4 regions of the Geobacillus uzenensis genome follow, and region 3 is predicted to be linked to each of the others. Evidence: predicted binding sites of a transcription regulator. Region 3 holds the regulator's gene; each other region holds the start of a gene.
What was found. Region 3 encodes Rex, which represses fermentation and respiration genes when NADH is low (regulators of the CRP and FNR family bind a similar motif). Its sites were predicted from a motif close to TTGTGAAATATTTCACAA; they were not measured.
Positions count from the first base shown of each region.

Region 1: the regulator Rex is predicted to act here: its motif matches at 2,809-2,826, upstream of B9L21_RS13345 (L-lactate dehydrogenase).
Region 2: the regulator Rex is predicted to act here: its motif matches at 2,491-2,508, upstream of ric (iron-sulfur cluster repair di-iron protein).
Region 4: the regulator Rex is predicted to act here: its motif matches at 5,399-5,416, upstream of B9L21_RS07345 (nitrate reductase subunit alpha).

Region 1 covers NZ_NEWL01000008.1:118,868-126,603, reverse strand. The annotation lists gene B9L21_RS13360 (ATP-binding cassette domain-containing protein) at 118-1,122, shown strand; gene B9L21_RS13355 (ABC transporter permease) at 1,115-1,906, shown strand; gene B9L21_RS13350 (ABC transporter permease) at 1,911-2,696, shown strand; gene B9L21_RS13345 (L-lactate dehydrogenase) at 2,848-3,801, shown strand; gene B9L21_RS13340 (potassium channel family protein) at 3,984-4,388, shown strand; gene bcp (thioredoxin-dependent thiol peroxidase) at 4,452-4,928, shown strand; gene perR (peroxide-responsive transcriptional repressor PerR) at 5,154-5,606, shown strand; gene B9L21_RS13325 (YgzB family protein) at 5,633-5,986, opposite strand; gene B9L21_RS13320 (nucleotidyltransferase-like protein) at 6,394-7,272, shown strand.
Region 2 covers NZ_NEWL01000007.1:29,020-36,755, reverse strand. The annotation lists gene modB (molybdate ABC transporter permease subunit) at 1-497, shown strand, start outside; gene moaA (GTP 3',8-cyclase MoaA) at 552-1,577, shown strand; gene ric (iron-sulfur cluster repair di-iron protein) at 1,677-2,384, opposite strand; gene B9L21_RS11995 (methyl-accepting chemotaxis protein) at 2,672-3,628, shown strand; gene glp (gephyrin-like molybdotransferase Glp) at 3,679-4,938, shown strand; gene mobB (molybdopterin-guanine dinucleotide biosynthesis protein B) at 4,935-5,435, shown strand; gene B9L21_RS11980 (molybdenum cofactor biosynthesis protein MoaE) at 5,432-5,899, shown strand; gene moaD (molybdopterin converting factor subunit 1) at 5,896-6,126, shown strand; gene B9L21_RS11970 (YwiC-like family protein) at 6,132-6,860, shown strand; partial or broken gene B9L21_RS11965 (ExeA family protein) at 6,935-7,703, shown strand.
Region 3 covers NZ_NEWL01000009.1:240,635-248,370, forward strand. The annotation lists gene groL (chaperonin GroEL) at 1-1,039, opposite strand, end outside; gene groES (co-chaperone GroES) at 1,141-1,425, opposite strand; gene B9L21_RS14540 (CPBP family intramembrane glutamic endopeptidase) at 1,782-2,516, shown strand; gene B9L21_RS14545 (YdiK family protein) at 2,513-2,692, shown strand; gene tatC (twin-arginine translocase subunit TatC) at 2,996-3,739, opposite strand; gene tatA (twin-arginine translocase TatA/TatE family subunit) at 3,760-3,912, opposite strand; gene B9L21_RS14560 (redox-sensing transcriptional repressor Rex) at 3,928-4,569, opposite strand; gene moaC (cyclic pyranopterin monophosphate synthase MoaC) at 4,585-5,073, opposite strand; gene B9L21_RS14570 (ABC-F family ATP-binding cassette domain-containing protein) at 5,172-7,103, shown strand; gene tsaD (tRNA (adenosine(37)-N6)-threonylcarbamoyltransferase complex transferase subunit TsaD) at 7,440-7,736, opposite strand, start outside.
Region 4 covers NZ_NEWL01000005.1:417,592-425,327, forward strand. The annotation lists gene narJ (nitrate reductase molybdenum cofactor assembly chaperone) at 1-137, opposite strand, end outside; gene narH (nitrate reductase subunit beta) at 190-1,662, opposite strand; gene B9L21_RS07345 (nitrate reductase subunit alpha) at 1,652-5,338, opposite strand; gene B9L21_RS07350 (metal-dependent hydrolase) at 5,511-6,014, shown strand; gene B9L21_RS07355 (alpha/beta hydrolase) at 6,101-6,853, shown strand; gene B9L21_RS07360 (tetratricopeptide repeat protein) at 6,999-7,736, shown strand, end outside.

The sequences.
Region 1 (7,736 bases), on a different contig from region 3:
CGGCATCTGAGAAACAAAACAGGTGAAAATGACGGTGATTTAGGTATAATGGCAACATAGAAGGAAAGGGTAGTCCACTTTTGTTTATCGACATCAGAGAGAGGCAGGAGGGAGAGAATGAACGCCATCGAAGTAGAACAGCTGCGAAAAGAATTTAAAGTGCACACAAGCCGCTCCGGTCTCGTCGGGGCGTTTCGCGATTTATGGACGCGCCGTTATATGACAGTTCGTGCCGTTGACGGCATTTCTTTTACCGTCAGGCAAGGGGAGATCGTCGGCTATATCGGCGAAAACGGTGCCGGCAAGTCGACGACGATCAAAATGTTGACAGGCATTTTAACTCCGACATCCGGGCGCATCGTTGTCAACGGGATGAACCCGCATAAAGAGCGGGAGAAATTTGTGCGCACGATCGGCGTTGTTTTCGGTCAGCGTTCACAGTTATGGTGGGACATCGCGGTTCAAGAGTCGTTCCGATTGCTAAAAAAGGTGTACCGTGTCCCAGACGAGCAATACGATCGCCATATGGGCGAGGTGATTGACATGCTTGAGATCGGCCCGCTTCTGGACAAACCGGTGCGCAAGCTGTCGCTCGGGCAGCGGATGCGCTGTGAGCTCGCTGCCGCGCTCATTCACAATCCGCCGCTGCTGTTTTTGGACGAGCCGACAATCGGTTTGGATGTGCTTGTCAAGCTCAACATCCGTCAGTTTTTGAAACAGTTGAACGAGCGGTACGGGACGACGATTTTGCTGACGACGCATGACATGTCGGACATCGAGGCGCTGTGTGAGCGGGTGATGATGCTTGATGAAGGAAAAATCATTTACGACGGTTCGCTTGAGCAGCTAAAAGAAAAATGGGGGCAAGGAAAACGGGTTTCTTTTACATTCGCCGAAGGAAAGGACGCCTCTATCTTGCAAGAGCTGACGGCCGGATTGGACGTTGTCTGGAAAAAAGGGGAACAGCCGAACATCTGGGTGGCGCACGTTCCATCGGGAGGAGTGCCGGAAGTCGTCAGCCGCGTCGCCGCCCGCTATGCGCTGCAAGACATCCGGATCCATGAAGTGTCGACGGAAGAGATTGTTCGCAATATTTATGAGGAAGGTGCGGTGAATGGATAAATATACAGAAATGATCCGCATCCGTTTTTTAATGATGCTTGCCTACCGGACAAACTATTATACTGGCATTCTCATTTACGCCATTAACATTGCGGCGTACTACTTCCTTTGGTCGGCCATTTATGGGGACAAACCGTCGATGCAAGGGATGTCGCTTGGCCAAATGACGACGTATGTGGCCATTTCTTGGCTGTCACGGGCGTTTTATTTTAACAACATTGACCGCGAAATCGCGATGGAAATCCGCGACGGAAAAGTGGCGACCGAGCTGATCCGCCCGTACAGCTATTTGGGGATGAAGGCGGTGCAAGGGCTTGGCGAAGGGCTGTTCCGCCTGTTCTTTTTATCATTGCCCGGACTTTTGGTCGTATCGCTTTTTTTGCCGCTTCAGTTTCCAGAACACGCCCATACATGGCTGTCGTTTAGCTTATCGCTTTTGCTTAGCTTTATCATTTATTCAGAACTGAACTTGCTCGCGGGGGTCGTGACGTTCTTTACATTCCGCAACGAAGGGTTGCTTAGGGCGAAGCGGTTTATCATTGATTTGTTTTCGGGGCTCATCTTGCCCATTTCCTTTTACCCCGATTGGGCGCAACAACTGATGCACTATTTTCCGTTTCAGGCGATCAGCTATATCCCGAGCATGATTATTACGGAAAGCTTCCAAGGCGTCGCCGTTCGCGACGGCCTGCTCATGCAGGCGGCGTGGTGCGCGCTGCTGCTTTTGCCGATTGGGGTGTTATGGCGGATGGCGAAAAAGCGGCTCGTCGTGCAAGGGGGGTAAACGATTGTTTTATCTATCAGTCTTTTTTCAATACATGGCGCAATATATGAAAACGAAACTGCAATACCGCGCCGATTTGCTCATTGAATGGCTATCCGATTTCATGGCTCAGGCGGTCAACTTGGTCTTTTTGCTCGTTGTGTTCGGCCATACGCCGCTCCTTCATGGTTGGTCGCGCGATGAGATTTTGTTTATTTACGGTTTTTTTCTTGTTCCGTATGCCGTATTTGGCGCCTTTTTTAACCTTTGGGATTTTAATGAACGATATATTGTGCAGGGGGAAATGGATCGCGTGTTGACGCGTCCGGTGCACAGCCTGTTTCAGATCATTCTCGAGCGGATGGAGCTCGAATCGTTGCTCGGGGCCATACCGGGGTTGATCATTATGGCGTACGCTGGCGTCCGTCTGTCGCTTACGTTTCATTGGTATGATCTCTTTATCTTTGTTTTATTGGTGATCGGCGGCGCGTTCATTTATGCCGGCATTTTCATTTCACTGGCGACCATTAGCTTTTTTGCCGATGCCCGAACGTCAATCATGCCGATGATGTACAACATCAGCAGCTATGGCCGCTACCCGGTCGATATTTACCATCGCGTCATCCGCTATATTTTAACGTGGCTGCTTCCGTTTGCCTTTGTTGGCGTCTATCCGGCTTCGTATTTTCTTCGCAAGGAAGAATGGTATGGCTACGCGTTTTTCACTCCGGTAGTCGGCGCCTTGTTTTTTGCCATCGCCGTCATGCTTTGGAATGCTGGGGTGAGGCGGTATCGCGGGACGGGGAGCTGACTGCCCCGTCCGCTTTTTTGCTTAACGGAGGCTGTCATAAAAATGACAAACAACGGCCAAACAATTGCCATAATCGTTTATGCATAGTTCTCGCTTCATCGCGTAAAATAATTTGTGAATATATTCACAATAATAAGAAGGGAGAACAGCGATGAAAAACGGAGGAGGAAATCGAGTGGCGGTCATCGGCACCGGGTTTGTCGGTGCCAGCTATGCATTTGCTTTATTGAACCAAGGGGTTGCCGATGAAATTGTGCTCATCGATGCGAATGAAAATAAAGCTGCGGGCGATGCGATGGATTTCAACCATGGGAAAGTGTTTGCGCCGAAGCCCACGGACATTTGGCATGGCGATTACCGCGACTGCCGCGACGCTGATTTAGTCGTCATTTGCGCCGGCGCCAATCAAAAACCAGGCGAGACGCGGCTTGATCTAGTGGATAAAAATATCGCCATTTTCCGCTCGATCGTTGAATCGGTTATGGCGTCCGGGTTTCAAGGGCTGTTTCTTGTCGCTACGAACCCGGTCGACATTTTGACCTATGCGACATGGAAATTCAGCGGACTGCCTCATCATCGAGTGATCGGTTCAGGGACGATTTTAGATACGGCGCGATTTCGCTTTTTATTAGGCGAGTATTTCGCCATCGCCCCGACGAATGTCCACGCCTACATTATCGGTGAACACGGCGATACCGAGCTTCCGGTCTGGAGTCAGGCTGACATCGGCGGCGTGCCGATCCGCAAGTGGATCGAATCGAAAGGAGAACAGGCAAGGGAGGATTTGGAGCGCATTTTTGTCAACGTTCGCGACGCTGCCTATCAAATTATCGAGAAAAAAGGAGCGACATACTACGGCATCGCCATGGGGCTCGCCCGCGTGACGCGCGCCATTTTGCATAACGAAAATGCCATTTTGACCGTCTCAGCTTATTTGGACGGCTTATACGGTGAACGTGATGTCTATATCGGCGTACCGGCGGTCATCAACCGTAATGGCATCCGCGAAGTGATTGAAATTGAGCTCGACGATAATGAGCAAAAATGGTTTCGTCATAGCGCAGAGACGCTGAAAGGTGTGTTGGCCCGCTCCTTTGCGCAGTGAGGAGCTGACCTCTCACAAAAACCGAGAAGGGCTCTATCCTGCTGAACGGGTAGTCTAGCAGGCGGCACAGCCCGACGGCGTCCGCTGTTTCAAGCCTTATCGAGATTGCGGCGGTTCACCCCGTCATAATTGTCCGTTCGGCCACGTATATATAAACAACGGACAAAGATGGAGGGAACGCGATGGATTACGCCTTCCTTGGAGTGGTTACTGCCATACTGCTTGGCAGCATCACCTCGCTTTGGACAGCGCGCGTTCAAGCGACGCACCGCCTCTCGCTCGACAGCTTGTGGGTGCTCGTTCAGTGGTATATAACGATGCTGCTCGGCTTTGCTATGATTTATATGATTTTGCAGGCGAAAGGCCATGCGGTGTTTACCCCGTCCTCAAACAATATGGCGGGGAACCGTTTGGCTTTGCTTGAGGATAGCTTGTACTTAAGCGGCATGACGCTCTTGTCAGTCGGATACGGGGATGTGACCCCGATCGGCATCGGGCGGTGGATCGCGATCGCTGAGGCGCTTCTCGGTTACATTATGCCAGCGGTCATCGTGACGCGCACTGTATTTGACTGGGATCGCCGCTAACAGTTGCAATTTCCCTCCGTCTTCGCTACGCTAAAAGAAAACGAAGAAGACGGAGGGAACGCCATGACGACAGCCATTGGCCAGCCAGCCCCAGATTTCACCTTGCCGGCAAGCAACGGGAAAATGGTTTCACTTTCAGATTTCCGGGGTCACTATGTCGTGCTTTATTTTTATCCAAAAGACATGACGCCCGGGTGCACGGCCGAGGCATGCGACTTTCGCGACCGCCATGAGCAGTTTGCTGGATTGAACGCCGTCATCTTAGGGGTGAGTACAGACCCAGTCAAGCGGCATGAAACGTTTATAGAGAAATATCAGCTGCCGTTTTTGCTTCTTTCCGATGAACAGCATCACGCAGCGGAACTGTACGGGGTTTGGAAGAAAAAGCGGAATTTTGGCAAGGAATACATGGGTATTGAGCGCTCGACGTTCATTATCGCCCCCGATGGAACATTGGCAAAGGAATGGCGCGGGGTGAAAGTAAAGGGACACGTCGATGAGGCGCTCGCGGAGGTGGCCCGATTGGTCTCATCTAGGTAAGCGTCCAAGCAACATCAGTTATGTTGCGTATGATACATAGTAACCTCCTCAAATGAATGAAATGTGGCGGGCGGGAAATATTTCCGCCCCCTTTTTTTGTTAAAAAGATGCCCAAGCCCATATATTAATGGTATCTATATTGACAAAAGGCATACATTCCTTGTAGACTAATTATAAATATTATAAAATGATAATTTTTTTTATCTTTTGCAGAGAGTGAGGTGCATGACGGTGTCTGTCAACGAGCAACTGAAGGAAGCGCTGGACATGCTGAAAAAGACGGGCATACGCATTACGCCGCAGCGTCATGCGATACTGGAGTATTTGGTCAGCTCGATGTCCCATCCGACGGCTGATGAAATATATAAAGCGCTGGAAGGGAAATTTCCGAATATGAGCGTCGCTACCGTCTACAACAACTTGCGCGTCTTTAAAGAAATCGGGCTTGTCAAAGAGCTGACATACGGTGACTCCTCAAGCCGGTTCGATTTTGTCACATCCAACCATTATCATGTCATTTGTGAAGAATGCGGCAAAATCGTGGATTTCCACTATCCAGCGCTCGATGAAGTCGAGCAGCTTGCCGCTCACGTTACTGGATTTAAAGTCGATCATCATCGCATGGAAGTGTACGGAGTATGCCCTGACTGTCAAAAAGGCAGGGGGCGGACGCATTAAAAAAGCTGACAGCACGAAAAGGGCTATCAGCTTTTTCTTTTTTTGTTGTATTTTTCATCGAATTCTTTCCCTTCGAGCTCGCGATCCAGCGTCAGGGGCTCGCGGCAAAACATACATAAGTCAACGCGGCCGAGCATTTTCGTCACCTTGCCGCATGACGGGCAGACGACTTGGACCGCTCTCGTTGAGAGCGTACCGATCCAAAAGTACACAATGCCGCTCGCGACAAGGAATAAAAGTCCAAACACCATAAACAGCGTCATGACGATCGGGGACGTGCGGAAAAACAGCCCGAGATACATGACGATGACTCCGACAAAAATCAAGCTTAAAGCAAACGTGCGAATTTTGTTGATTTTGCTCGAATATTTAATACCCATCGTCGTCCCTCCTACATACACCACTATACCATAAAACAGGGGACGATCGGGAAGGAGAAATCAACAAAATTGACAGGCGTTTTTTACTCAGAAGAGAGGAATTTCTCGTCTTTTGTCGAATAACGAACGACAGCAACAAGCTCCCCGCCTTGGTCAAGCAGCGAATGATAGCAGTAGGACTACGTTGCGGGATGTATACATGGCAGCATCAACGGACGCTAGCAACATTTTCGTCATCTGTATAAAAACAAGGTTTGAATCATCGACGACGCTGGAAGGGAGGAAGCCGTTACAGAAAAACTGCCGGTGCCAAAAGTGAAAAAGAATATGTTCTCCTGCCCGGTTTTATAAAGGGAGAGTTTGCCGGATGCCGCAACCTTACCGACTTTCTGTAACGGGAATAATTTATGGAAGAATTGCTGCGTCCCATTTATCAGGAATGGGCAAGCCGTTGCAATACACGCGGAATTTTACTCATTGAAAAAACGGCGGGACATGCGACGGTGACCGATACGTTCGATGTGGTATTGCTCGTCATTGTCGATTCGCAAAGTGAGCCTTTGTATTTGAAACATTACTCAGTTAGCGGCGAGAAGGCGGCGCTTTATGCGGTGAATGAGCGAAAATTAAACGAATGGTTTGTTCTCGGGTCGCATCGAAAGGCGATCGACTGGGTATTCAACGGAAAAATCGTATTTGACCGCAACGACTACGTTTGGCAGCTGCGCCAGCGCCTTGAGCAATTTCCCCCTAAGGAACGTCGGCTGAAAATGGGCCTGGAATTTGCCAAACTGATTCGCCGCTATACCGATGGCAAGGCGCTGTTTACCGCCCGACACTGGCTTGATTCATACAACCATATGATGCACGCCTTGCACCATTTAGCGCGGCTCACAGTGATCGAGCATGGCCTTTATCCGGAAGTGACGGTATGGAATCAAGTAAAGCAAATGGATGGACAAATTTATAAGTTGTATGAGGAGTTAGTCGGGAGCGAGGAGCCGCTTCCAAAACGGCTTGAGCTCCTGTTGCTGGCGAGCGAATTTTTAATCCATTCTTTTATAGTGTCAGGCTCTTCTCACTTATGCGAGGTGTTGAAGGAAAAGAGTGGGGCATGGAGCATTGAGGAAATGACCCGCCATCCGCAGTTTGCGCCTTATTCGGTCGACCTTGCCATCATGCTCGAATATTTAGTGGAAAGAAAAGTGTTAACTGCGGTAGAGGTGCCGACAAAAGGGAACAGGATGTTTGAACGCTATTATATTTTGCAGGAAGGGAAAATTTGATGAACCTCTCCCATCTAGCCTTTGTTTAACCTAATTTTGAAAGATGCTCCCCACTGTCAAACGAGACAAAAAAGGAGGGGTGTTGCCAACTGGGGCGCTCGGCCAACTTTTGTCCATGAGGCGGGATGACCCGACAAGCCCCGTCTCTGAGCGCTAGTGCGGGCGGGGGAGCATATTACTTTCGGCTGGGCGTCAACGACCTCCACCTAGCCAACGCTTGAATGGGGGCTTGCGTAACGGGGATTGGATGGTCTTGATACAACGGTTTTCTCTACATTTTATGAATGTGGAATGGTTGGGGAAAATGAGGCAGTTCAGCAAAGACGGGCTGTCTATCGCGAAAAGTAAAAAAGCTATTGACTTCTATGTCGAACGATGATATATTTTAAATCGCTGCCGCGACGGAAAAGCGTTGCGGAATAAGATGAATAAAAAAGTGTTGACAACCAATAATAAAAATGCTA
Region 2 (7,736 bases), on a different contig from region 3:
CGTCGGTCGTCGGTTTTTTGCTCGTCGTCTTGTTTGGCCGACATAGTCCGATGGGCCAGTGGATCGAGGCGTCGTTTCATACGACCGTACTGTTTACGCCTGGTGCCGCGGTGATGGCCGCCGTGGTCGTGTCATTCCCGCTCATGTATCAGGCGGCCAAAACCGGGCTCGAAGCGGTCGATCCAACCATTGAAGGGGCGGCGCGCATCGATGGGGCGAATGAGCGCCAAGTCTTTTGGCATATTTCGCTGCCGCTTGCCAGACACGCACTATTATCCGGAGCGGTGCTGTCGTTTGCCCGCAGCCTCGGGGAGTTTGGCGCAACACTCATGTTTGCCGGTAATATTCCAGGAAAAACGCAAACGATCCCGACCGCCGTCTATATGGCCATGGAGTCGGGGCGGATGGAGGTAGCGTGGGCATGGGTGGCGGTCACGATCGGATTGTCATTCAGTTTATTGGTCTTTGCGACGAAACTCGGTCGTTTACGAGAATAAACAAAGCCGCCTGGCAACATCATGAGGCGAACGAAACAGAAAGGAGGGAGCGCGATGAGCGAGCGCAACCGAACGAACGTCATGGACCGCCTGTCCCGCCCGCTTCGCGACTTGCGGTTATCAGTGATCGACCAATGCAATTTTCGCTGCGTCTATTGCATGCCGGCCGAAGTGTTCGGGCCGAATTTTCGCTTTTTGGCGGAAGGCGAGCTGTTGACGGTCGAGGAAATGGCGCTTCTTTCGGAATGCTTTGTCGAGCTTGGCGTCGAAAAAATCCGCTTGACGGGCGGCGAACCGCTCTTAAGGCGCGATTTAGACGCGCTCATTGCGCGGTTGTCTGCGATTCCCAGCCTGCGCGATATCGGCTTGACGACCAACGGCGTCCATTTAGTGAAATGGGCGCAGCGGCTGAAAGAAGCCGGGCTAAAGCGCGTCAACGTCAGCTTGGATGCGTTGGATGATGACATTTTCCGCAAAATGAACGGCATCGGCGTCGGCGTCGCCCCGGTGTTAAAAGGTATCGAAGCCGCCCGGGCGGCAGGGCTCGGCGTCAAGGTGAACATGGTCGTCAAAAAAGGGTGGAACGACTCGCAAATCGTGCCGATGGCGGCCTATTTCAAAGAACAAGGCATTCCGCTCCGCCTCATTGAATTTATGGACGTCGGCACAACGAACGGCTGGGATTACTCCCATGTTGTGACGAAAAAAGAGATGTATGAACAAATCAACGCCATACATCCGCTCGAACCGGTTGAAAAAGCGTACTTCGGCGAAGTGGCGAGCCGCTATCGCTACGTCGGCACGGAGGTGGAAGTCGGCTTTATCGCCTCAGTGACGGAAACGTTTTGCCGCAGCTGCACGCGGGCGCGCATTTCTGCGGACGGGAAGCTGTATACGTGTTTGTTTGCCTCGAAGGGCGTATCGTTGAAAGACAATCTGAGAGCTGGGGCGACGAAAGAGGAACTGAAGTCGTTGATCACCGCGGTTTGGAACCAGCGGACAGATCGCTATTCAGAAGAACGGACGGAAGAAACGGCGAAACAACGGACGAAAATTGAAATGTCGTATATCGGTGGGTAACAAAGAAGCAGGGCCGCTCTTTCCAGCGAAGAGCGGCCCTGTTCTTTATCGTTCAATGCGCCTGCCTTTGCCTTAGAAATGGGGGAAGGGTTTGCTTGCTTATGCCTTCACCGCTGCCAGCACGCGCGGGAAGAGGACGTTGTTTTCTAAATGGATGTGGGTAAACAAATCTTCTTCGAGCGCCGCCAGTCGATTGTAAACGAGCCGATACGTGCCGCACGCGTCTTCCGGCGGGGTGAAGTCGTTGGTGATGTCGCGAATGTCTTTGATCAAATCGCCGGCGACCTCATGCTCATTGACCAGTTCGCGAACGGCCTGCTCGACTGCCTCCCGGTTTTCCGGCGAGGGGTTGTCGGCAAATTGGAAAATGAGCGGGAATGCTCCTGTTTCTTCTTTAATCAAGTGTTGCTCGAGCTCCGTTTTTAACTCATGAAACAGTTTATGCACGCGGGAAAGGTGCGGGTGGTGCATGCCGTGTACGCGCAATACTTTTGTGACATATGGGCTGAGCTGCGGCAGTTCCTCGTTCAAATAGCGGTGGTGCGTGTTGATGATATGATCGACCAAGTCGGTCAGCGGCGCTTCGCTCCAGTTTCCGGTCGGCTTGTTTTGCGCCTCTGCATAAAGGGTGTTCAGCTCGCGAAGGAGCGCTTCGCCATCGAGTCCGCGCTCTTCGATCGCTTCTTTTAACGGGCGCTGTCCGCCGCAGCAAAAATCGATGCGTCGCGCTTTAAACAAATCAGCCGCTTTCGGAAATTGAGTGACAATATCGCCAATCAATGATTGTTCAGTAAACCGCTGTTCCATTCATCATCCCTCCATTGATCCAATCGTTACAGCTTCAGCATACCGTGTTTTCCACAAAGGTGTTGTGACGGATCTCACATACGTAAAAAAAAGTGGACATCGATCTATGTGACAAACATCACAACAGCCCGTTTCTTCTTTATCGTACAATGAAAAAAAGCAGACTTTTGCTGATTCTTTTCGGAGGCGGTGTCTGCTTTCATGGACGAGAACGGACATGTTCAGCAGAGAACATACAGCGTGTTGACAACAGAAGCCAATCAAGAGCAGGAAAAGGGGAGACAAATATGTGGGCGTTGGTGAAGGGAAGGCAGTGGGAGGAGGAAAAAACAGAACTGGAGCGGCAACTCGCTGAGATGAAAGAAGAGCTCACGAGACAAAAGGAAGCCATTCATGAGACGGTGGCAGACCTGCTTGGGGAGCTGCAGGAAATCGTTCACCAGCACGAGGTGGTCAACGGGCAACACCATGTATTAGGCCAACTGGTTGACCGAACGAAAGAAAAGGTTGATAATGTCAGTACGCTCAGCAAGTCATCATATGCGATTTCCGACCGTCTGTGCGAACAAGGGAACGCGTTGGCGGAGACAGCGGGCCAGATGGTCGCAGCCGCAAAAGAAGGCATCCGCATGTCGGAAGAAATGGAGCAGGCGATGGGGCGGCTCGGCAGTGAGATGGAAACGACATCGGCCGCGATGCATCGGTTGCGCGGCCGCTCGCAAGAAATTGAACAAATTGTGAAAGTGATCAAAGAAATCGCTGGACAGACGAATTTGATTGCGTTAAACGCCTCGATCGAAGCCGCCCGCGCCGGGGAGCATGGCAAAGGGTTTTCCGTTGTCGCTGCTGAAGTGAGGAAATTGGCTGAGCATACGGCGGACAGCACCGAAACGATTCACCAGCTAACTGACGCTGTGCAGCACGAAATCGAGCGATCGCTCGAGCAGACGGAAGTCATTTCGTCCTTGATCGAAACGGTTGTCCAAATGAGCATCCATACAGCGCGGAAATGGTCGGCGATGATGGAGTTGATCGATCGAGTCGAAAATCGGGCCCAAGACGTGCTAAACTATATTCAGGAACAATACCGCTATGCGGATAAAGTGAGGCAAGAGCTCGAACAGTCGGCCGCTTTGTTCGGCGAGACGCGGGAGATGATTTTGCAACATATCGCCGATGCGAGCGTCGTTGATGAAAAGTTGGCGGGAGGCATAAAACAACTGCAACAATGGCAACAACGGTAAAAGAAAGATTATCGTTGCCGCCAGGCGTATGATCGAAAGGAGAGAGAGAGATGGTTGAAAGACGAACCCCGATTCCTGTAGCGGAAGCGATCGATCGGGTGATGCGTTACGCCGGAGTGGGAGAAGAGGAAACGGTGCCGCTTCGCCAGTCGTATGGCCGCTATTTGGCTGAAGATTTGCGCGCTGACCATGATGTGCCGCCGTTTGATCGCTCCCCGTATGACGGATTTGCCATTCGCGCCGCCGATTCGGAAGGAGCGGGGCTGGATCGTCCGGTCGAGTTTGAAGTGATCGAAACGATTGGCGCCGGACAAGTGGCGGAACAGCCCGTTGGTCCGTTTCAAGCGGTGCGCCTGATGACCGGAGCGCAAATTCCACAAGGGTGTGATGCGGTCGTCATGTTGGAGCTGGCCAAACAGTATGAACGGGATGGAAAAACGTATATGTCGATTAAGCGCCCGTTCCGCCCTGGCGACAACATTTCATTTCAAGGAGAAGATGCCAAAAAGGGACAACCGCTCGTCGAGAAAGGAACGCGCATCAATCCGGGAGTGGCGGCGCTGTTGGCGACGTTTGGCTACGCCGAAGTGAAGGTGGCGAAAAAGCCGCGGATCGGCTTGTTTGCAACCGGCAGCGAGCTGCTTAACGTTTCTGAACCGCTCGTTCCGGGAAAAATCCGCAACAGCAACGCCTACATGATTGAAGCACAGGCGCTCAAAAGCGGCGCTGAGCTGATCTATTTTGGCCAGCTGGCCGACGACCTCGACGCGTGCTTTCACGCCGTGCGCGAGGCGCTCGACCAAGTGGACATGCTCGTGACGACCGGCGGCGTCTCGGTCGGCGATTACGACTATTTGCCCGCCATTTACGAGCGGCTGGGGGCGAACGTTTTGTTTAACAAAATCGCCATGCGCCCGGGGAGCGTGACGACCGTCGCGGAGTGGAATGGCAAGCTGCTGTTTGGCCTCTCCGGCAATCCGTCGGCGTGCTACGTCGGCTATGAACTGTTTGTCCGCCCGGTCGTGCGGACGCGCTTGTTTTCCCCCAAGCCGTATTTGAAAAAAGTGAAGGCCACGCTCGGCGCCGATTTTCCAAAGCCGAATCCGTTCACCCGCTTCGTGCGCAGCCGAGTCGAAGCGATTGACGGCCGGCTGATCGTCAAACCGGTCGGCATGGATAAGTCGAACATCGTCACCTCGCTCGCGGCGGCCAACGCCTTGATGGTGCTGCCGGGCGGGACGAGAGGGTTCGCTAAGGATGACGAGGTGGACGTATGGCTGCTCGATGATGATGAGGGATCGAGCGAATGAACGTCTGGCAAGTTGTCGGCTATAAACATACGGGCAAGACGACGCTCGTCGAAAAATGGGTGGCGGCCGCCGTCCGGGAAGGATGGCGCGTCGGGACGGTAAAGCATCACGGCCATGGAGGCGAGCCGGCACGGCCGGAAGGCGTCGATTCCGTCCGTCATGAGCGGGCCGGGGCGGTGGCGACAGCGGTGGAAGGGGATGGGCTGTTGCAGCTGCATCTCCGCCGCCCGTTGTGGCGGTTGGATGATGTGTTGGCGCTTTATGCGCCGCTTCGACTGGATCTCGTGCTGGTCGAAGGCTATAAGCAGGCGCCCCATCCGAAAGTCGTGCTCGTGCGCTCCGAGGAAGATTGGGCGTCGCTTCAGCACCTCGCCAACATCCGCGCCGTCATCGCCTGGGAGCCGCTTTCCCGGCCGCTGCCGCACCCTGTGTTTTCGCTGGCTGATGAGGCCGCATATATCCCATGGTTGATGAATGAGGTGAGAAGAGGGACATGACGGAATCGTTGTTTGCCATCACGTCTGAACCGATTTCGGTCGAAGACGTGATGAAAAAAGTGATGCGCCCGGAAGCCGGCGCGGTCGCCGTGTTTGCCGGCACGGTGCGTGAATGGACGAACGGCAAGCGGACGCTCTTTTTGCAATATGAAGCGTACGTGTCGATGGCGGAGAAAATGCTGGCGCAAATCGGGGCGGAAATTGCGGAGAAATGGCCAGGGGCGAAAACCGCCATCACCCACCGGATCGGGCGGCTTAAGATCGGCGACATCGCCGTCGTCATCGCGGTTTCCTCGCCGCACCGCGCCGAAGCGTATGAGGCGAACCGCTATGCCATTGAGCGGATCAAGCAAATCGTGCCGATTTGGAAAAAAGAGCAATGGGAGGACGGAAGCGCCTGGGTGGGCGACCAGTTGGAAACAACGGCGTATCCGTCCGGAAAACCGGAGGTGAAAGAGGAATGATCCGTCTATTGTTTTTCGCCCATTTGGGCGAGCAAATCGGCGAGCGGGAAGTGATGTGGCCGCACGTTCCGGAAACGGTGAAAAAACTGAAAGACGAAGTGGAAGAGCGCTATGGCGTCTCGCTCGGGCGCGTCATGACCGCGGTCAATGAGGAGTATGTCCGCGACGAAGCGCCGCTTCACGCCGGCGACACGGTCGCCTTTATTCCACCGGTAAGCGGAGGATGAGACGGATGGCGAACAAAAGCAAATGGGTGATGCCAAAACAACACGGCGCCTGGGCGATGCTCATCATCCCGTTCTGGCTCGGGGCGTACGCCGGTGGGCTTTCGTGGATTCACGCGCCGCTCTTTGTCGCCTGGCTTGCGCTCTATTTGGCGACGTATCCGCTCTTGATGGCGGTGAAAACGAAGCGGAAAGAGCCGTACGTGCCCGCCGCCGCCCGCTATGGCGCCATCGCCGCGCCGGCTCTGGCCGTTTCCCTTTGGCAGCGGCCGGCTCTTGTTCTCTTTGGCTTGGCGATGATTCCGTTTTTCCTAGTAAACATCTACTACAGCAAGAAAAAGAACGAGCGCGCTTTCTGGAATGATGTTGCGGCCATCGCGGCGTTTTGCGTCGGCGGCTTGGGCGCCTTTTATGTCGGGCGCGGGGAATTGACGTTGGAGGCGTTCGAATTGGCCGCATTTTCCTTCCTTTTTTTCATTGGCAGCACGTTTTACGTCAAAACGATGATTCGCGAAAAGAAAAACGAGCGGTACAAATGGCTGTCATGGGGGTACCATGCCTTGTTGATTGCCGGTCTCATTGCCATCGGCGAGACATTTGCCGTTTTGGCCTACGCGCCGAGCGCCATTCGCGCTGTCTACTTATACGGAAAATCGCTGCCGATCATGAAACTAGGCATCTTGGAAATCGCCAACGCGGCGTACTTTTTCATTGCGATGATCGTGCTCTACTCTTGAGCGAACCCCAAACGGGAGGCATCCATGACCGTTTGGGGTTTTTCGTTTGGTTAGGCGGGATTGCTTTTTTATAGCCGTTTGCGAAAGAAACAGATCCGTCCGAGGCGTATCAAGGGGCGGCGTTTCAAGAAGCGCTGCGGGCGCTGGAGTACGTGAAACGAACCCGGGGGAATCGGGCTGTTGATTGGGGAGCCGGGGGCGGGCAAGACGTTCGCCCTTCGGGCGTGGAAGGAATCGTTGTCCCCTTCGTTGTATCATGTGGTCTACTTCCCGTTATCGACCGGAGGCGTGATGGATTTTTACCGTGGACTGGCCTTGGGATTAGGAGAGGAACCGAAGTACCGCAAGGTAGACCTCTTCCGCCAAATCCAGCAGGCGATCGAGCGATTGCATCATGAACGACGGATCACGCCGGTGTTCATTTTGGACGAGATGCATTTAGCAAAGGATGCATTTTTACAGGACATCGCCATCTTGTTCAACTTTGAGATGGATTCGACCAACCCATTTGTCTTGATGTTGGCCGGGCTGCCCCATTTACAGGGGAAGCTGCGGCTCAATCAGCACCGCCCTCTCGATCAGCGGATCATCATGCGATGCCGGATGGGGCCGCTGGAGAAGGAAGAGGTGGCGGGCTACATCGAGCATCGGATGAAACAGGCCGGGGCGAAGCATCCGATCTTCACCCCATCGGCGTTAGAGGCGATTGCCCTGCAATCACGTGGTTGGCCTCGTGTCATCAACACGTTGGCCACGACGTGCCTGTTATACGGGTATCAGCTGAAAAAGGACGCCATTGACGAAGAAGTGGTGCGCATGGCCGCAGAGGAAATGGGGTATTAGCACGAAAGGGGCCGAATCGGCCTCTTTTGTGCT
Region 3 (7,736 bases):
TTTGGTTGACGCGTGCTTTAATGCGCTCGGAATCGCCAGCGCCTTCGACGATCGTCGTCGTTTCTTTCGTCACAACAACTTTCGACGCACGGCCAAGCGATGCAATCGTCGTCGATTTCAGTTCACGGCCAAGTTCTTCCGAGATGACTTCGCCGCCTGTTAAAATCGCGATGTCTTCGAGCATGGCTTTGCGACGGTCGCCAAAGCCAGGCGCTTTCACAGCAACGGCGTTAAACGTGCCGCGCAGCTTGTTGACAACGAGCGTTGCCAACGCTTCACCTTCGACATCTTCCGCAATGATCAAGAGCGGACGGCCATGTTGGACGACTTGCTCAAGAACCGGCAACAGTTCTTGAATGCTCGACACTTTTTTGTCCGTAATTAAGATGTACGGATTTTCAAGAACGGCTTCCATTTTTTCCGTATCCGTAATCATGTACGGCGAAACGTAACCGCGGTCGAATTGCATCCCTTCGACAACGTCGAGTTCCGTCGTGAAGCCTTTCGACTCTTCCAGCGTAATGACGCCGTCGTTGCCGACGCGTTCCATCGCTTCAGCGATCAATTGGCCGACTTCTTCGTCAGCAGCCGAGATCGCAGCCACTTGGGCGATCGATTCTTTTCCTTTGATCGGTTTGGAGATGGCTTTTAATTCTTCTACAGCAACCGCTACCGCTTTTTCGATCCCGCGGCGGATGCCCATCGGGTTCGCGCCAGCAGCAACGTTTTTCAATCCTTCACGGATCATCGCTTGCGCTAATACGGTAGCTGTTGTCGTCCCGTCCCCAGCGATGTCGTTCGTTTTGCTGGCGACTTCAGCGACTAACTTCGCGCCCATGTTTTCAAACGGGTCTTCGAGTTCGATTTCTTTCGCGATCGTTACCCCGTCATTCGTGATCAGCGGAGAACCGAATTTTTTCTCCAACACGACGTTGCGGCCTTTCGGGCCTAATGTGACTTTCACTGCGTCTGCGAGTTTGTCCACCCCGCGCAACATCGCACGGCGCGCTTCTTCGCTGAACTTAATTTCTTTTGCCATACCCCGTTACCTCCTTATGAATTGGTTAAACCGCATGCAAATAGGTTAATGATAAACTAGTTAAGTATGTTTTCGGAATGTTTATGTGATGAACGCATACATTAGCCAATGACAGCTAAAATGTCGCTTTCGCGCAAAATTAAGTATTCCTTGCCGTCATATTTGACTTCCGTGCCGGCATATTTCGAAAAGATGATGCGGTCGCCGACTTCGACTTCCGGCGCAACGCGTTGGCCGTTATCGAGCACACGGCCTGTACCGACAGCCACAACGCGGCCTTCTTGCGGTTTTTCTTTGGCCGTATCCGGCAGCACGATACCGCTAGCCGTTTTTTCTTCGGTTTCTACGACTTCAATGACAATGCGATCGCCTAATGGCTTCAACACGGGAAACAACCTCCTTAACGATAGTTTTCGCCGTTCTTATTAGCACTCATCATTATTGAGTGCTAACACACTTATAATATTAATGAACTTCTCTCCGTTTTGCAAGTAGGAAATACAAAAAAATAACTGTTTTTCTTTAATGCGAGAAGAAAGGATAAAATGGGCTGAACAGCTGTCAGTCCCAAGGTCGGCCGGCGCAAAACCCGTTTTCATTATTACACATTTCTAAAATCAATAAACAACGCTCGGCAATTTTTTTGCGGCGGTCGTGCCAACCTCGGCCGGCGCGCTTTTCTTATCATTTCGCCAAACATGTGCTACAATACGGATATATTTGAATAAAGGGGTAAGAAGATTTGAAACGCCATTACTGGTATATCATGATCACGTATATCGCCATGCAGCTGTCCGCCTTTATCGGTGTGCCGCTTCTTCGTGCTCTCGGCGTCGGCCAAGAGGCAGAAACCCGCTTGGAGGCGGCGCAGCTCGCTTCCGGGTATTGGGCGGTCATCAGCTTTCTGGCAGCCTTTGTCATCATTTTATGGCTGCTTCGCGGCGACCGCGATGAACGGGAGATGCGGCAATTGCCCCTCGCTTCGTCATGGATGTGGGCGATCTTTGGCGTTGTTTTGGCGCTTGCCGCCCAAAGCATCGCTGCTAACATCGAATGGCGTCTGCTTGGCATCGAACCAGGTTCGGAGAACACAAGGCAAATCATTAATATCATCCGTCTGACGCCGCTTTTAGTCATCGTCACTTCCGTGATCGGCCCAATTTTGGAAGAACTCATTTTCCGCAAAATCATTTTCGGTTCGCTTTATAAAAAATACAACTTTTGGCCAGCTGCGCTCGTGAGCTCACTTCTTTTTGCCGTCGTCCATATGGAGCTTGAGCATTTGCTTTTGTACACGGCGATGGGGCTGACATTCGCCTTTTTGTATGCGAAAACCGGCCGCATTTTCGTGCCGATTTTCGCCCATGTGGCCATGAATACGTTTGTTGTCACCGTTCAACTCTTGCTGGCTGATGAGTTGGAAAACATGATGCGCCAAGCCGAGCTGCCGCTGGCGGTCTGGAGGTTTTGGCTATGATGCGCCACCCTCGGCTGTTTTCGCTGCCGTACTTCATCCTAGGTGTCTTGTTTACGTATTTGGCGATCGAAAGCGCTCATGAAACGATTTGGAACGCCTCGACGATCGTCTTGGCGGCGCTCGCCGCTTTTGATTTTGGCACCGCCTTTCGCTTGTTGTTCACACCGAAACGATGAAGGGGCTGACCCAAAAGTCCGCCAAAAAGCGGACTTTTGGAGTCAGCCCTCTCTGGTTTTTGTATATTTTACCAAACGGAACAAAATTCCGACTCTGTTCTCCCCCTCATTTACGCCACCAAGGACAATCGCCCTTCTTTCGGTGGTAGTGGTTTTGGTGACTCTATTCTACCAGAAAAAAGGGCGATTCTTCTATATTTGAGGCAAAAAAGTGGGGGCTGATCCCAAAACGCATTCGCGTTTTGGGTCAGCCCCTTTTTGTTTGCTGCCGTCCTAACCGCTCTGTCACCGCTGTCCGCGTCCTTACTCGCCGCTTTCCTGCTCCGCCGCTAATTGCGCTTTTCGGTAGCCAACTTTTGCGACCCAAATGCTCCCTTCATATAAAAGCGTGAGCGGAATCATGACGATCACCTGCGAGAGCATATCGGGCGGTGTAATGACCGCCGCCAAAATCAGCAGCGCCAAATACGCATATTTGCGGATGCGCACGAGAAACTGCGGCGTAATGATCCCTAAGCGGGTGAAAAACAAAACGGCGATCGGCAGCTGAAACACGATGCCAAACGGCAGCACAAGCTGAAGCAAAAACTGAAAATATTCGTTAATGCCGATCATTTGTTGGATGCCGAGCCGATCGGCGAGCTCATTCATAAACCGGACGACGAACGGAAACAAGACAAAGTAGGCAAAGCCTACACCGGCTAAAAAAAGGAAAACCGATGCCGGAATGTAGCTGAGCGTCACCCTCCGCTCTTTTTCATACAACCCCGGGCTGACAAACGCCCAAACTTGGTACAGCAATACCGGAGCAGACAGCACAGCGGCAATGACGAAGGCAAACTGAAAATATACTTTAATCGGATCAGTGAGGCGGAAGGCGTTCATTGTCAACTCTTTCGCCTCGGCCGTTTGCTGTAAATACACAATGACATCATCGACAAAAAAGAAACTGGCGACGAGCGCCGCGGCAAAAAAGAGGAGCACAATGATCAGCCGCTTCCGCAGTTCGCCAAGATGTTCATACACCGACATTTCTTTGTCGTTCATCGTTTCCCCATCCTGCCTTGTCATCGGTCAGTTTTGTTTTCCTCATCATCGGCCAGCCCTTTCGTCGCGTCCTTAAACTCGCGCAGTGACTGGCCGAACGACCGCCCTAACTCCGGCAATTTTTTCGTTCCAAACAGCAACAAAATCACAAGGACAATCAAAATGTATTTCACGCTCTACTCTCTCCTTTATGATGACGATGGATAGTTTTTCAGAAAATAGACGAGCGACTGCAATTCAATAGCCAAATCGATATGATGAACGCGGATATGGTTCGGCACGTTCAACCGCGCGGGGGTGAAGTTTAAAATGCCTTTAATCCCCCGGGCGACAAGGCGGTCGGTCAGCGCTTGAGCGGCGGCGGCCGGCACGGTTAAAATGGCGACCGGAATATCACCGCGAAGCCGCTTCTCGAGTTCATCGAGATGATAAACCGGCACGCCGCCGACCGTCGTTCCCACTTTCCGCTCATCCACATCAAACGCCATCACGATCTTTGTATTGTTGTTTTTTGAAAAATTATAGTTTAAAAAGGCGGTTCCTAAATTTCCCACACCGAACAAGGCGACTTCCGTCACTTCATCCTCTTCAAGCGTCTGGCGGAAAAACGACAATAAATAATTGACGTTATACCCGTACCCTTTTTTGCCGAGCGCGCCAAAATACGAGAAATCGCGGCGGATCGTCGCCGGGTCGACTTTGACCGCTTCGCTCAGTTCGGCTGAGGATACACGCTGTTTTCCCGACGCATGCAAGTTCTTTAAAAACCGGTAGTACAGCGGCAGCCGTTTCGCGGTTGCCTGCGGAATTTTCGGTTGTTCGTTGCTCATAGTTTCATCCCCCAGCTAATCGGTTTTCCGTCGATAATGGCCGGACTTCCCGCCCGTTTTCTCGACCAAATACGTCGGACCGATGATCATCCCTTTATCGAGTGCTTTGCACATGTCATACACCGTCAACGCGCATACCGAGGTGGCCGTCAGCGCTTCCATTTCCACCCCTGTGCTCCCTTTCGTTTTCACTGTTGCGGTGATGACAAGTTTATATACATCCGCTTCGTTTTCCCAAGAAAATGCGATATCAACGCTTTTTAACATAAGCGGATGGCACATCGGAATCAGATCAGCCGTTTTTTTTGCCGCCATCACCCCGGCCACTTGGGCTACAGCCAACACGTCCCCTTTCTCGATGGCGTGATTCGTCATTTTTTTATAAATTTCTTCGCTGACGGTGACACTCGTTTTTGCCACTGCCACTCGTACCGTATCTTCCTTGTTCGTAATATCGACCATTTTCGCGCGTCCTTGTTCATTGAAATGAGTAAACGACGACAAGATAATCTCCTCCACTTATACACTATACACGATTTTTCATCATCTGTCTTTGACCGTTTTGGCGACATACGTTAAACTATTCCGAGAGGTGAAACGACATGATCATTTTGCAAGTGCACCAGCTCACGAAATATTTTGGCGCTGACCTTATTTTATCGAATATAAAACTAGAAATACAGTCCCGCGACCGAGTTGCCCTCGTCGGCCGCAACGGCGCAGGAAAATCGACATTGTTAAAAATCATCGCCGGAGAACTTTCTTACGACAGCGGCGAAATCATCAAGCCGAGCCATATCAAAATGGGCTATTTGGCGCAAAACAGCACGCTTGACTCATCACGCTCCATTTGGGACGAGATGCTTGAGGTGTTCGCACCGCTTCGCGCCATCGAAAAGCAGCTGTCCGAACTCGGCTCCCAGCTTGGCGACCCGGATGTGCTCGCTGACCCCGCCCGCTATGAAAAAACGCTCAAAGCGTATGACGAACTGCAAGAACAGTATAAAGAACAGGGCGGCTATCAATACGAAGCCGACATCCGTTCCGTCTTGCACGGGCTGCAGTTTTCCTCATACGATTATAAAACAATGCCCGTCTCTTCGTTAAGCGGCGGGCAGCGGACGCGTCTGGCCCTCGGAAAACTTCTATTGTCCAAGCCGGATTTGTTGATTTTGGACGAGCCGACCAACCATTTGGACCTTGAAACGCTCTCTTGGCTGGAGCAATATTTGCAGGCATATCCCGGCGCTGTCTTGCTCGTTTCCCATGACCGCTATTTTTTAGATAAAGTCGTCACCGAAGTATACGAGCTGTCCAACACGAAGCTCAAGCGGTATACCGGCAACTACAGCCGTTATTTGGAGCAGCGGGCCGAGCAGTATGAACAAGAGTTAAAGCGATATGAGAAACAGCAGGAAGAAATCGCCCGGCTGCAAGACTTTATCCAGCGCAACATCGCCCGCGCCTCGACGACCAAACGGGCGCAAAGCCGCCGAAAACAACTAGAAAAAATGGAGCGGCTCGAACGACCTGTTGGCGATGAAAAATCAGCTTCCTTTTCCTTCGCCATTGAACGGCCGAGCGGCCACGAGGTGCTCACTGCTGAAGAACTGGCCGTTGGTTACGACGAAGGGGCACCTGTCATCCGCCAAATCAGTTTTCGCATCACGCGGGGAGAAAGCGTCGCCTTAGTCGGACCGAACGGCATCGGCAAATCAACATTGCTAAAGGCGGTCGCACGGCGTCTTCCTGTCCAAGGGGGAAAGCTTCGCTACGGCTCAAACGTCCAAATCGGCTATTATGACCAAAATCAGGCTGACTTGTCATCAAATAAACGAGTGCTTGATGAACTGTGGGATGCCTACCCGGATAAAACCGAGAAGGAAATCCGCACTGTGCTCGGCAATTTCTTATTTTCCGGCGATGACGTCTTAAAACCGGTCTCGGCGTTAAGCGGCGGGGAAAAAGCGCGCCTGGCGCTCGCCAAACTGATGCTGCAAAAGGCGAATGTTCTCATTCTGGACGAGCCGACCAACCATTTGGATCTCGACAGCAAACAGGTGCTTGAGCAAGCGCTCATCGATTATCCGGGCACCATTTTGTTCGTCTCCCACGACCGCTATTTCATTAACCGGATTGCGACGAAGCTGTTTGAGCTATCAAGCGGCGGCCTCACGGAATATTTAGGCGACTACGATTACTACATCGCCAAAAAAGCAGAAATGTGCGAACTCGAGCGTCTCGACGCCCGCTTGGACAAAACGCCGGATGGCACTGAATCGGCCAAATCCGCTTATGAACAAGAAAAAGAAGAGAAAAAACGGCAGCGCCAACGCCAGCGCCGTCTAGATGAAATCGAGGCTGAGATCGAAACGCTTGAGGCGCAAATTGCGGAAGTAGAACAGCAGTTATGCGATCCGTCCGTTTATGGCGATTATGAAACCGTGCAACGATTGTCGCAAGAAAATGAGGAACGAAAACAGCAAGTCGAAACGTTATTGGCTGAGTGGGAACAGCTTTATGCTTCACTGTAACCGATCGCCCGCCCGTTATTTTGGCGGGCTGTTTTAGTTAGTCACACTATCCACAAAAGAATCCACAATTCCACCTATGAAATATAAGTTATTCACTAACTTTTCCACATTATCCACAAACCAAACTTTTCTTTTGTGCCAAAACCGTTGTGTATTGTTTTCCTTATATTTATGGTGTTTTCTCGTCTTTTCCACATTGTCCACAACCTGTGGATAAAAATATGCACAGTTCCTTTTCACTTAACTCAGCCAAAGCTTGTCCCTGTAAACAAAAAAGGCGGTTGCTCTCCTGCCGCAAGCAACCACCCTTCCTTCCTCTTTTGTTTCCTTTTTCAACTAAATGAGCGGCAAGCTCGGATTGGCGTTGAGGGCCAAATCAGATCGTTTGCCTTGCCAATACAACACCGTTCCTGCCGCCGCGATCATCGCTGCGTTATCGGTGCATAACGACAACGGCGGAATGACGAGCTCTACATTCGGAAGCTCCTTCATGTTGTCTTGCAGCGCGGACCGCAGTCCGCGGTTGGCCGCCACCCCGCCGGCCAGCAGCACTTGCCGGACACGGTACTGTTTCGCCGCCTGCACCGTTTTGGTCACCAGCACATCGACGACGCTCTCTTGAAAGCTCGCAGC
Region 4 (7,736 bases), on a different contig from region 3:
GGCGTACGGACGGTTTCATCCTCGAGCGAACGGATGGCCTCGAGGCAGTCGGGAAGCGATTCAGCCCACTGTTCGTCCGGATAGGACAACAGATAGGACACACATAAAAAGACAATTTGCCGTTGTTCGCTGTTCATCGTGCATCCTCCATTTTTGTTGTGTAAGGGGAAGGGGGGCATGGCCCCGCCCTCATGAAAGCGTGCCGCAGGCGCCTGGACCGCCGGCAAATGCAAGCCCGCAGCTGCCTTGTTCGGCGTAGAGGTCAGCGACTTCCTCGCGATGCGATGCCGGAATGACGAAGCGGTCTTCGTATTTGGCAATCGCGAGCAAACGGTACATCTCTTCAATGTCTTCACGGCTTAAGCCGAGCGACTCAATGAGGCGGATGTCCGGCTGTTTGTTCGTTTGTTTCGCCCGCATATACGAACGCATCGCCGCCATTTTTTTCAATGTCGTGCGGATGTGCGCCGTATCGCCCGCCGTCAGCAAATTCGCCAAATATTCGATCGGAATGCGCATTTCATCAATGGCCGGGAAGATGTCATCGGCGCTCGCTTGGCTTCCTTTTCCTTCGATCGTATTCATGATCGGGCTCAGCGGCGGAATGTACCATACCATTGGCAGCGTCCGGTATTCCGGATGCAGCGGCAAAGCGATTTTCCAGTCGACGATCATTTTGTAAATCGGCGAGCGCTGCGCCGCGGCAATCCATTCATCCGGGATGCCGGCTTTTTTCGCCTCAGCGATGACAGTCGGATCGTTCGGGTCAAGGAAAATATCCAGTTGGGCATGGTACAGCTGTTTCTCATCGGCGACGCTCGCCGCTTCTTTTACTTGATCCGCATCATACAGCATGACGCCGATGTAGCGGATGCGGCCGACGCACGTTTCCGAGCAAATGGTCGGCAGGCCGGCTTCGATGCGCGGGAAACAGAGCGTACATTTTTCCGCTTTGTTCGTTTGCCAGTTGAAATATACTTTTTTGTACGGGCAGCTCGTGACGCAATACCGCCAAGCGCGGCAGGCGTTTTGGTCGACGAGGACGATGCCGTCCTCGTCGCGTTTGTACATGGCGCCCGACGGGCAGCTCGATACGCATGACGGATTGAGGCAATGTTCGCAAATGCGCGGCAAATACATCATAAAGACATCCTCAAATTCCGCTTGGATCACCTGCTCCATTTTGACAACGTTCGGATCACGCAAACCGGTGATATGGGCGCCGGCCAGGTCGTCTTCCCAGTTCGGCCCCCACGATACTTCCATCCATTCGCCGGTGATGGACGATTTCGGCCGGGCGACCGGCTGATGCCGTTTTTGCGGGCTGTTCGTCAATGTTTCGTAGTCGTAGTTCCACGGTTCGTAGTAATCATCGATCGTCGGCTGGTACGGGTTGTAGAACAAGTTGACGAGCCGCATCGCTTTTGAGCCGGACTTTAGCCGCAATTCGCCGTCTTTTAACTCCCAGCCGCCTTTATATTTCTCTTGGTCTTCCCACTGTTTCGGATAGCCGATCCCCGGCTTTGTTTCGACGTTGTTAAAGTACATATATTCCGCACCGGGACGGTTCGTCCACGTGTTTTTGCATGTGACGCTGCACGTGTGGCAGCCGATGCATTTATCCAAGTTCATGACCATGCCGACTTGCGCTTTAATCTTCAAGCCAATCAACCTCCTCTAATTTGCGGATGACAACGAACAAGTCGCGTTGGTTGCCCGTCGGTCCGTAATAGTTGAATCCGTAGCTTAATTGCGCGTATCCGCCGATCATATGCGTCGGTTTCACATGGATGCGTGTCGGGCTGTTGTGCGTGCCGCCGCGGTTGTTCGTCAGCTTCGTGCCCGGCACGTTAATATGGCGGTCTTGCGCGTGGTGCATAAACGCCATGCCGCGCGGCAGCCGGTGCGAGACGACGGCGCGGGCGACGACGACGCCGTTTTCGTTGAAACATTCAATCCAGTCGTTGTCGTTGATGCCGGCTTCGGCCGCATCATCTTTGTTCATCCACACGGTCGGCCCGCCGCGGAACAGCGTCAACATCGGCAAGGAGTCGAAATACATGCTGTGGATCGACCATTTGTTATGCGGCGTCAAATAGTTCAAGATGACTTCCTTTCCGTTTTCTTTCGGGCGTTTGTTTGAAAACGGACGGTGCGGCAACATCGGCTTGAACGTCGCCATCGTTTCGCCAAACTCGCGCATCAGTTCATGATCGATGTAAAACGACTGCCGGCCGGTCAACGTCCGCCACGGGATGAGCCGTTCGACGTTCGTCGTAAACGGCGAGTAGCGCCGCCCGCCTTTTTCCGAGCCGCTGAACGCCGGCGAGGTGATGACCGTTTTCGGCTGGGCGGTGATTTGTTCAAACGTAAAGCATTCTTCCTCGCGTTCTTTCGCTAAATCGGCCAATTTCAAATCCGTCTTTTTCTCAAGCGCCTCCCACGCTTTCACCGCCATTTTGCCGTTTGTAGTTGATGACAGCGTCAAAATCGCTTCAGCCGCTTTTTTCGCTTCGCTGATATCCGGGCAGCCGTCGGCGATGGAAGCGCGCCGGACAGTGCCGAGCCGGCGTTTCAACTGTTCATACTCGTCTTTCGCTGACCAGGCAATCCCTTTTGTGCCGATCGGCTGGCGGGCGACGTTCGGACCCAGGGCGGTCATTTGATCGTAAATGAGCGTATAGTCGCGCTCGATGACATGAATGTTCGGCATCGTTTTGCCCGGAATCGGTTCAGTTTCGCCTTTGCTCCAGTCTTTCACTTCACCGAACGGCTGCGCCAGCTCTTGCGCCGTATCGTGCAACAGCGGAGTGGCGACGACTTCTTTCATCGGCTTTAAGCCGGCTTGTTTGGCGACATCAGATACGGCTTTCGCAAGTGATTTGAAAATATCCCAGTCCGAGCGCGCTTCCCAGAGCGGAGGCACGGCTGGATTGAACGGATGGACGAACGGATGCATATCCGTGCTGCTTAAGTCATGTTTTTCATACCATGTCGCTGCCGGCAGGACGACATCGGAGTAGAGCGCGGTGCCGGCCATGCGGAAGTCCAGGTTGACAAGCAGATCGAGCTTGCCTTCCGGCGCTTCATCGCGCCAGCGGATTTCTTCCGGGCGCAGGCTGTTGCGGTCATCGTTTAACAAGCCGTTCGTCGTGCCAAGCAAATGTTTTAAGAAGTATTCGTGCCCTTTGCCGGAGCTTGAGATTAAGTTGGCGCGCCAGACGATCAAGTTGCGCGGAAAATTCGCCTCGTTGTCCGGATCTTCGATCGCAAACTGCAATTCTTTCTTTTTCAGCTGTTTCGCAACATAGGCGCCGATCTCTTCCGGCGTGCGGGCTCCATGGCTTACTGCTTCGTTGTACAGCTCGATGCCGTTTTTGTTAAACGTCGGGTACGACGGCAGCCAGCCAAGCCGCGCGGCCAAGACGTTGTAATCGCCAGGGTGTGAATAGCGCGCTTTTTTGGCCAGCGGTGAGATGAGCTCATCGACCGGCCGCTCTTCATAGCGCCATTGGTCGGTCGCAAAGTAAAAGAATGACGTGCCGTTTTGCAATTTCGCCGGTCCGACCCAGTCGCGAGCAGTGGCGATCGTCTGCCATCCTTCCGCCGGGCGCAGCTTTTCTTGCCCGACGTAATGGGCCCAACCGCCGCCATTCACCCCTTGGGCGCCGACGAACAAGACAAGGTTCAAGACGGCGCGGTAAATCGTATCGGAGTTGAACCAATGGTTGATCCCGGCGCCGACGATGATCATCGACCGGCCGTTTGTGTCGATCGCGTTGTCGGCAAACTCACGGGCGATTTTCACGACGAGTTCGCGGTCGACGCCGGTGATCGCTTCTTGCCACGCCGGGGTGAACGGCACCTCGTCATCATACGAGCGGGCAACGACACCGCCGATGCCGCGGTCGATGCCGTAGTTGGCCAAAATCAAGTCATAGACGGTCGTGACATAAACGTCGCCCGCTTCGGTGTGCACTTTTTTCACCGGGACCGCGCGTTCGATCGTTTTTCCGCCCTCAGCGGTGAAATACGGAAGCTTTATCGACATGACCTCATCTTCGCTTCCTAAAAACGACAGGCGCGGCTCAAGCGGCTGTTTCGTTTCCTCATCAACAAGGTGCAAGTTCCATTTTCCTTTGTCTTCCCAGCGCGTGCCGATCGTTCCGTTCGGCACGGCAAACGTGCCGGTGTTCTCGTCATAGATGACCGGTTTCCATTCGGCGTTTCCCGTTTGTTTGCCAAGATCTTTCGCCAATAAGAAGCGGCCGGCCGTCCATGCGCCACCGTCTTGTTTTAACGTGACGACAAATGGAAAATCGGTGTATGTTTTCGCATATTGTTCAAAATACGGGACAGTCCGTTTGACATAATATTCGTTTAAAATGACGTGCCCCATCGCCATCGCTAAAGCGCCGTCCGTTCCTTGTTTCACCGACAGCCAATCGTCGGCAAATTTCGTCGACTCGGCGTAATCCGGGCTGACGGACACGACTTTCGTGCCGCGGTAGCGCACTTCCGCTAAAAAGTGGGCGTCCGGCGTTCGGGTGAGCGGGACGTTTGAGCCCCACGTGATGATGTAGCCGGCGTTGTACCAGTCGCTCGATTCCGGCACGTCCGTTTGGTCGCCCCAAATTTGCGGCGATGCCGGCGGCAAGTCGGCGTACCAATCATAAAAGCTTAATATCGGGCCGCCCATCAGCTGCATAAACCGCGCCCCAGCGGCATGGCTGACCATCGACATGGCTGGAATCGGGGAGAAGCCGACGTTGCGGTCCGGGCCGTATTTGACGACCGTATACAATAAAGAAGCGGCGACAAGCGTCAATGCTTCATCCCAGCTGACGCGCACGAATCCGCCCTTCCCGCGCGCCTGTTTGTAGCGCTTCGCTTTTTCGCGGTCTTCAACGATGCTTTTCCACGCCTCAAGCGGGTTGTTTGGATGATGGGAGAGCGCCTCGCGCCACATGTCAAGCAAGATGCCGCGGACATACGGGTATTTGACGCGCAGCGGGCTGTACATATACCATGAGAAGCTCGCGCCGCGCGGGCAGCCGCGCGGTTCAAAATCCGGCATATCCGGCCCGGTCGACGGATAGTCGAGCTGCTGTCCTTCCCAGGTGACGATGCCGTTTTTGACGTAAATGTTCCAGCTGCACGATCCCGTGCAGTTGACGCCATGGGTCGAGCGGACAACTTTGTCGTGCTGCCAGCGGCGGCGGTACGCGTCTTCCCAGGCGCGGTCGCCGTAGGTTGTTTCGCTATGGCCGTCGGCTTGGCGCTCGATCGGCCGAATATATTTGAAACGGTTGGCAAGAGGGGATCGTTTTCGTTTCATTTGCTTCACTCCTTATTAGCGTTGTGTACTTTTAACTATAGCCATGATGTCAATAACGCGATGTTAACTTTGTCACACCTAGCGCCATTGTCACAAATTCGTCAAAGAAACGAACAAATATTCTTTGTTATGGTATAATGGGGAAAACGATGGAAGTTTGAGGGGATGTTTGTTGCGATATTCGAGTCATGTTATTGTTTCCTTATGCTTGGGGGCGGCGGCGACGGCGTATACGGCGCTTCCGTTTACCGCTGCTTATACGGCGGGGCTTGTCATCGGCAGCCTTCTTCCTGACATCGATGAGCCGTCGTCGTATGTCGGCCGCCGTTCGTTCGGCGTCGCGGGGAAAGTAAAAGAAGCGTTCGGCCATCGCAGGATGACGCATTCGCTCATCGTTTGGGGCATCCTCGCCGCCGCCCTCTGGCGCGAATCGGCGTCGCCATTTGCCACCGGGGTCGTGCTTGGTTATTTGTTTCACATTATCGAAGACTTTTTTTCTGTCCAAGGGGTGCCTTTGTTTTGGCCGTTTTCTTCCAAGCGGTGGAAAGTGCCGCTCTATCGGACGGGAAAAGGGATGGAAAAGGTGTTCGTTGCCGCTGCCTGGGTCGGCTTCGTTTATTTTGGCGTCAGCGGATTGTTTTACGAATGGTGGCGGTCGCTTTTGGCCGTTTGGTGACCGAGTGGAAAAAGAGGGAAAAAGGGCGGAGCGTCGAATACATATTTTTTAGGAGAAAAAACAACTGAACAAGAGGAGAGGAGAAAATGAACGAACAATACCCTGTACTGCCTGGCGCCGAGCCGTTTTACGTCGAACACGGGCCGGTCGGGGTGCTGTTATCGCACGGGTTCACGGGCACGCCCCACAGCATGCGCCCGCTCGCTGAAGCGTATGCGAAAGCCGGCTATACCGTTTGCCTGCCGCGCTTAAAAGGGCACGGAACGCATTACGAAGACATGGAACGGACGACGTTCCACGATTGGGTCGCCTCAGTCGAAGAAGGATATGAATGGCTGAAACAACGATGCCCAACCATTTTTGTCACCGGGCTGTCGATGGGCGGGACGCTCACGCTTTATTTGGCGGAACAGCACCCGGAAATCCGCGGCATCGTGCCGATTAACGCCGCTGTCGACATCCCGGCCATCGCCGCTGGGATGACGGGCGGGGGCGAGGTGCCGCGGTATCTTGACTCGATTGGATCGGACGTAAAAAATCCCGATGTCAAAGAGCTGGCGTACGAAAAAACGCCGACGGCATCGCTCCTTCAGCTGGCTAGGCTGATGGCACAGACAAAAGCGAAACTCGATCGCATCGTCTGTCCGGCGTTGATTTTTGTCTCCGACGAAGATCACGTCGTGCCGCCGGGAAACGCCGACATCATCTTTCAAGGCATTTCATCGACGGAGAAAGAGATCGTCCGCCTCCGAAACAGCTACCATGTGGCGACGCTCGATTACGATCAACCGATGATTATTGAACGGTCTCTCGAATTTTTCGCCAAGCACGCCGGATAAAACGAATCGGTATATGGCTGATCCTGTTCAAAGGAGAGGCCATTTTTTGTTTGTCGGTATTTTTGTGAAAAAATATGTGGCTGTTTTGCCGGGCTTGTTCTACACTTATAAATAGCTGGGAAAAGAATAAGGGAGTTTTCTTTGTATGAATCATATCAAACCGATCGCATTGCTCGTTGAAGAAAAACGAATCGTGGATGCCCTTGCCCAGGTGCGGCCGCATTTAGAAAACATGGGATTGTTTCAATGGCGGCCGCTCATGGCGTCATGGGACAGCATCGAGCCGTTTCGGGCGCTCATCCGGCTGTTTGATTATGCGCTCATGTACCGCCATAGCGGGCTTGTCGCCCGCTATGCCCACCGGAAGTTGAACACGCTGCAGACGTTAGCTTGGGTGTGCGACGAATGGCTTGAGACCCGCCGGCCGCTCGATGTTGAAGAAGCGCTCACGCCGCGTCTTGCCCAAGCGCTTGAAGGCAAGACGGACGAGCCCGATGAAGCGATCGCCCGAGCGGCGTTTGTGTTAGTGCGGGCGCTGCTCGATATGCAGCGGGCCGATGAGGCGCGCGAATGGATGGATGTAGTCGCCCGCTACGAGACGGTGCCGATCCATGACAAATGGGGCTATTTTTACATTGAAATCGGCGACCGGAAGCGGGCGGAGCAGGCGGTCCGGGCCGGGTTGGACGATCCGAAGCGCGGCGATATGTGCTATTTGCTTCTCGCTGACCTGTATGCACTTGACGGCCGTCATCACGAGGCGCTGGCCGTTCTTGAGGAGGGAAGGCGGCGTTTCCCGCAAGTGTTGTCGTTTTACGCGGAACGGGCGCGCCGCCTGCGCGATGTAGGCGCCTACCGCGAGGCGCTCGCGGCGATGGAGGAG